Linked DNA regions of Candidatus Pseudothioglobus singularis PS1. The protein of the gene in region 2 interacts with the protein of the main gene of each other region in a pairwise test. Links are inferred from orthologs where the notes say so. Each region holds a gene or a part of one and is shown on either strand. Other genes may lie near its edges. The genes, in order: secD and pheT.

Region 1 (3,185 bases), 380 kb from region 2 along the record:
TCTTTTTTCTCTTTTTCTGAAGGAAGCATATCTTCCTTCGAAATTCCGAGCGCAAGGATCATTGAACTTGCAACATATATTGATGAATAAGTACCAATAATAACTCCAATCAATAATGCACCTGCGAAACTATGAATCACTTCGCCACCTAAATAAAATAATGCTAGAAGAACCAACAAGGTCGTCAGTGAGGTCATCAATGTTCGCGATAGCGTTTGATTAAGAGCCTCGTTGATGATAGGCTCAGCCTCAACTTGGCGTGTAGAGAGAAAATTTTCTCTAATTCTATCGAACACAACAATGGTGTCATTAAGAGAGTAACCAATTACAGCAAGAATTGCTGCCAAAACAGTCAAGTCAAATTCAATTTGTAAAATTGAAAAAATACCTAACGTAATTATCACATCATGAACAAGGGCCGCTATAGAGCCTAAGGCAAATCTGTATTCAAATCTAAATGCGACATAAATCAAAATACCTATGAGCGCATATAGCATTGCAAGGCCGCCGTCATTTGTTAATTCTTCGCCAACTTTGGGGCCTACAAACTCTACCCTTCTTACATCAATGCCATCACCAAGCATTCTGATGATTGAAGAGCTAAGCTTTGCACTTGAGACCTCCTGAGGCTCAAGTTGAATCAGCACCTCTGTATCTGAACCAAAATATTGAACATTAGTTCCCTTAAAATCACCCTCTGAAAGTTTTAAACGGATATCTTCAAGGTCGGCTGTTTTTTCATAGCCTAACTCTATTAATGTTCCACCTGTAAAGTCAATTCCAAACTTTAGGCCTTGAAAGCTTATAGAAGCAATAGACAAAACTAATAAGACTGCAGAAAAAATCATGGCATACTTCCGCTTGCCAACAAAGTCAATCACAGGAATATTTAATGATCTTAGACTCATATTGCCAACTCCTCAATTTTTTTACCGCCATAAATAATATTTATCACTGCTCTGGAAACAATAATGGCAGTAAACATCGATGTAATAATTCCAATCGATAGCGTTACAGCAAAACCTTTAATTGCTCCAGTGCCAAAACTAAATAATACTATGGACGCTATTAGCGTGGTGATGTTGGCATCTGCAATTGTTAGCAGTGCCTTTTCATAGCCTGCAGATATAGCCTTTTGTATATTTTTTGTAGCCTTCAGTTCTTCCTTTACTCGCTCAAAGATTAATACGTTCGCATCTACAGCCATACCCACAGTTAAAACGATTCCGGCTATACCTGGCAGAGTAAGGGTTGCCTGGATTAAGGATAAGATAGATACTATTGTAATTAAATTAATTGTTAATGCTAGATTTGCAACAAGGCCAAAAACGCGATAGCGCCATCCCATGAAAACTAATACTAAAGCAAAACCAACAAGAACAGAAATAAGGCCTTTTTGAATGTTATCTGCACCCAAACTTGGGCCTATTGTTCTCTCTTCAATAATTTCAACTGGCGCTGAAAGTGAACCAGCCCTCAAGAGAAGAGCAAGATTTGTAGCCTCTCTAGAGCTATCTAGGCCAGTAATTTGAAAACGGTTAGAAAATGTTCCTTGTATTGTTGCAGCATTAATAATATCCTGAGTTTTACTTCGCTTTTTGACAGCAATACCCTCCTCTAAAACTGTTTCAACTTTGTTCTCAATGAACACTACCGCCATTCTGTAACCAATAAACTCCTTAGTAGTATCTAACATCGATCTTCCACCAGAGCTATCCAGGACTATACTGACGCTGGGCTGATTGTTTTCATCCATACTTGATGAAGCGTCAACTATATTTTCACCAGTCGTTATGACGTTAGTTTTCAGAAGCAAAGGTCGGCCATCTTTAAATTTATATATTTTTGATCCAGCCGGTGTTTTTCCTGACTGAATAGCTGTTTGTACATCATTTTTCTCATCGACCATTCTAAACTCGATAGTCGCGACTGCACCTAAGATTTCTTTGGCTCTTGCTGTATCCTGAACGCCTGGCAATTGGACAACAATTCTCTCTGTACCTTGTTGTTGAATGATTGGTTCAGCGACACCTAACTCATTAACACGATTTCTTAGTGTTGTTATATTTTGTTTTAATGCACTTAGTTTTGCAGCTGCTTGTGCGCTTGAAGAAATTTCAAGACCAAGCTCTAATGCTTGCTCGCTTCCTTCCGCAATAATCAAATCAGGTAAATCGCTTTTTATAACCTTTTTTGCTTCATTCTTAAGTTCTTCAGTTTTAAAGCTAACTACAAGAATATCTTCATCTTTACGAATTTTTTTATAAAGCTTATCCTCACGAAGAGTTGTTCTTAATTCGTTGTAATAACGATCCATAGCCATTGCAGTAACTGCATTCATATCGACCTCAAGTAGAAAATGAACACCACCTCTCAAGTCAAGCCCTAGAGACATTGCCCTGCCACCTAAACTTGAGAGCCATTGTGGAATTGAAGGCGCAAGATTAAGCGCAACAACATAATTCCTATTCAATGAATCCTTCAACAGAGCTTTAGAGGTTAATTGAGACTTTGAATCACTAAACCTAATTAGAACATTATTATTTTCAATTATTGCAGATTTATAGTCAACACTATTCTCAGAAAGTGTCTCATTTATGCTTTTCAGATCTTTTTCTTGAACTACATAGTCACCAGTACCGGTAATTTGGATCGCTAAATCCGACCCATAAAGATTAGGAATAGCGTAGAGAGTTGAGATGAAAAGGAAAAATACGATAAGTGCATTTTTCCATCCTGCGTAATGATTCATAGAAACTTATTTATAGTTATTTTTCTTTTTTCTCGATTGATTTAGCTTTTGAGCTAGACTTAGCTTTTGAGCTAGACTTAGTCATTGACTTGACACTTCCTTTAGGCATTTTTTGGTTAATACCTTGCTTTTGAACTTTTACTGAGACACCCGAGGCAATTTCCAATTCAGCAAAAGACTCGTCGACAGCAGTAATTTTTCCAATAATTCCACCATTCGTTACAACTTCATCGCCTTTCTTCAAAGCTTTTAGAAGGTTTTTATGATCTTTAGCTCTTTTTTGTTGCGGTCTGATAAGTAAAAAATACATAAGCACAAACATTGCTATCAGAAAGAGTTCTGGTGGTAAATTCATTTTTTGCTCCAAAAATTGTAAAGGGGTTATTTTATCTTAGTTAGGCCTTTCATGTAGCCCTGTAAGACTTTTGGTATG
Region 2 (3,352 bases):
TACTTCAGATCTATTATTTGCCTCTTTTTCGCTGAGTGATGACTACACCCCAACTCTTAAAAAGCGAGCTTCAAGTGGAAAAACACAGGACGAAAACCATCAACAACTTGTCATGCTCTCTGTGATACCAATATTAAAGGGTTTTATGGTTGCAATAACCGACTAGAGCTACTTCTTACCTTTTTGTGTGGCTAATTTAAGCTTTGGTCCGGCCTTAAAAGTAACCACTTTCCTGGCACTGATCATCACCTCTTCACCTGTCTTAGGGTTTCTGCCAGGTCGGGGCGTTTTATTGCGAACAACAAAATTGCCAAAACTAGATAGTTTTATTTCTTCGCCTGATTTAAGAGTTTCAATGATTTGATCGAAAAATTGATTGGTTAGGGCTAGCGCTTGTGTTTGAGTAAGCTCTGTTTTTTTGACGAGAGTATTAGCAATATCTTGTTTTGTAAGGGACATGTTTTATCTTAATTTAGCTGAAAAATTTGTTTCTAAATGAGCCACTATTTTACTAACTTTTTCAGCCAGTTGTTCATCAGTTAAGGTAACTTCTGTCGATTGATAAGTTAAATTTAGAGCCACACTTTTACTGCCCTGTTCGATATGCTCCCCTTCATAGACATCGAACAAGTTAACATCCACCAGATCGGCTTGCTTTAAAGATTGGATAGAACCAATAATCTCATCAGCACTGAGCTCTTTTGAGACTACAATCGCAATATCTCTTTGAGAGGCCTGAAAAGATGAGAAAGACGCATAAATTGGCGTTTCACCTTGCTCAATCTCTGACTGAATAAGTTCGAAAAGAAAAGCCGTTGGCATCGATAGCTTCTTTTGAAGTTTCGGTGATAATGCGCCTACCCAACCGATCTGTTTTTTTCCATTCATTATTTTTGCGCTCTGACCCATCTGCAGTGCAGGATGCTCAGCAGCCTCAAAAGAATAGTCTTTTTTGCTCAGAGCTAATAACGCTTCAACATCTGACTTAATGTCAAAGAAATCAACCTCACGTTCGCTACTTCCCCATTGCGAGTTATAGCGATTACCTGAAATAATGCCGGCAATTTTTTGAACTTGATCCTCAACTGAAATGCCAGAGAAGCAAAGCCCTAGCTCGAAGAAGCGCGAGTTAAGGTGACCTCTTCTTATGTTTGATTTGGCAGATTGAATTAAACCTGACCATAGACTCGATCGCATTACTGCCATATCGTCTGAGATTGGATTTTGAAGCAAAATTTTCTTTGACTTAGGGTCAACCAAATCATGCATCTCGTTTGAGATAAAGCTATAAGCGATGACCTCTTGATAGCCTCTATTAACCAGAGAACTTGATAGAACATGAGAGCTAACTTGGGCCTGCGATGCATTTGATATATTGGCTTCAATTGAGAGCCTCTTAACAGGAATCTTGTCGTAGCCATAAAGCCGAGCGAGCTCCTCAATAATATCTGCAGGAATCCGAATATCAAAACGAAAACTTGGCGGCGTGATTGTCCAAGAGTCATCATTGTTTGTCTTAAAATCTAACTCAAGAAACTGAAACTTAGATTCAATCCATGATGTCTCAAGTTCAAAACCTAGAACCTTTGAAATTTTTTCTTTTGAGATTTCGATGGGCTCAATTTGAGGTAGTGAATCTGAGTGAGTACACTCATTAATCTTGGATGCCTGTCCGCCGCAAATTTCGAGAACGAGCTCAGTTGCCCTCTCCATTGCTTGACTCGTAATGTTAAAGTCAACGCCTCTCTCAAACCTTAGAGATGCCTCTGTATGAAGTCCATATGACCTTGCTACGCCTGAAATTGCAACTGGCTCAAAAAAGGCACTTTCTAATAAAATCTCAGTTGAATCTTCCAGAGTGGATGATCCCATGCCGCCAATGACCCCAGCTATTGCTATGGCAGATTTCTCGTCAGCAATGACTAGAGTGTCCTCAGTAAGCTCAACGCTTTGTCCATTTAAAAGCTCAAGTGGCTCATTTTTTTTGGCAGATCTCACATTAATGTCACCATTAATTTTCGACAAATCAAAGGCATGCATCGGCTGACCGAGCTCTAAAAGAACATAATTGGTTATATCAACAATCGGTGAATGGAGCTGCTGGGAGGCGCGTGATAATTTTTGAGCCATCCATTTTGGTGTTTGAGTAGTATTATCAACGCCGCTGATTACGCGCGTTAGATACCTTGGGCACTCTTTCGGGTTGCTGACTGTCGAGGTGAATGATATATTTCCTTTTTGAGACGCTTTATAATTAAGGGCTGGCATTGAAAGATCATAGTTAACGCAAACCTCTCTAGCAACACCAAGAACACTGAAACAGTCACCACGGTTTGGGGTAATATCAAGCTCGATGATTTGATCATCAAGATCGAGAACTGATCGAACATTCTCACCAATCTGAGACTCTGAATCAAGCTCAATGATGCCGTCATGGCTATCTGACATACCCATCTCGGACTCTGAGCATAGCATCCCATTGGACTCAACCCCTCTCAGTTTGGCGCGTTTGATTTTAAGTTTACTCGGAAGAACTGAGCCAACTGTTGCAACGGCCACCTTTAAATCCTCTCTGACATTAGGTGCACCGCAAATAATTTGAAGATTTTCATCAGCGCCAACATCGACTTCACACAGACTTAATTTGTCTGCATTGGGATGTTTCCCGCAGCTTACAACGTGCCCTACAACTAGGCCTTCAAATGGAGGAGCCACTGGGGCAATCTGGTCAACCTCCAAACCGGCCATTGTTAATTTTTCAGAGAGCTCTATGTCGCTTACATCTGGACTGACCCATTCTCTTAACCATCTAGTTGAAATATTCATGACTGATAACCTTGCACTAGAATTGATTTAAAAAGCGAACGTCATTCTCAAAAAATAATCTGAGATCATTGACGCTATATCTGAGCATCGCAAGTCTCTCAACGCCCATTCCAAAAGCGAGCCCTGAATAATCTTCAGAGTCAATATTAACCGCATTCAAAACGTTTGGATGAACAACGCCGCAACCCAAAACTTCTAACCAGCCTGACTTTTTACAGACGCGGCAACCTTCTCCGCCGCATATCACGCATTCAATATCAGCCTCAGCTGATGGCTCCGTGAACGGAAAGTAAGAGGGACGAAAGCGAACTTTGAGGTCATCTTTTTCAAAGTAAGCTCTTAAGAAGTCGATGAGCAAACCTTTGAGCTGAGAGAATGAGGCCTCTTTGTCAACAATGAGCCCCTCTACCTGGTGAAACATCGGTGTATGAGTGACATCAGAGTCACACCTATACACCTTGCCAGGGACAATGACCCTGACGGGTGGCTTTTGTCTCTCTAGCGTTCTGATTTGAACGGGAGATGT

Evidence for each region.
Region 1: the proteins of pheT (region 2) and secD interact in binary tests that used the Escherichia coli proteins (3 or more experiments, as listed by UniProt). The link is inferred for Candidatus Pseudothioglobus singularis PS1 from one-to-one orthologs.

The regions. Positions count from the first base shown.
Region 1 is NZ_CP006911.1:1,512,349-1,515,533, forward strand. What follows is about bases 329-3,185. They hold secD (protein translocase subunit SecD), read right to left. Parts: upstream 2,753-3,185; coding sequence 905-2,752; downstream 329-904. Other genes in these bases: secF (protein translocase subunit SecF), read right to left, coding at 329-908; yajC (preprotein translocase subunit YajC), read right to left, coding at 2,769-3,107; serS (serine--tRNA ligase), read right to left, coding at 3,134-3,185. Outside these bases: more of secF, read right to left, coding at 1-328. UniProt on the Escherichia coli protein: Part of the Sec protein translocase complex. Interacts with the SecYEG preprotein conducting channel. SecDF uses the proton motive force (PMF) to complete protein translocation after the ATP-dependent function of SecA.
Region 2 is NZ_CP006911.1:1,133,039-1,136,390, forward strand. The notes cover bases 145-3,168. They hold pheT (phenylalanine--tRNA ligase subunit beta), read right to left. Parts: upstream 2,827-3,168; coding sequence 463-2,826; downstream 145-462. Other genes in these bases: W908_RS05745 (hypothetical protein), read left to right, coding at 145-166; W908_RS05750 (integration host factor subunit alpha), read right to left, coding at 169-459; pheS (phenylalanine--tRNA ligase subunit alpha), read right to left, coding at 2,843-3,168. Also shown: more of W908_RS05745, read left to right, coding at 1-144; more of pheS, read right to left, coding at 3,169-3,352.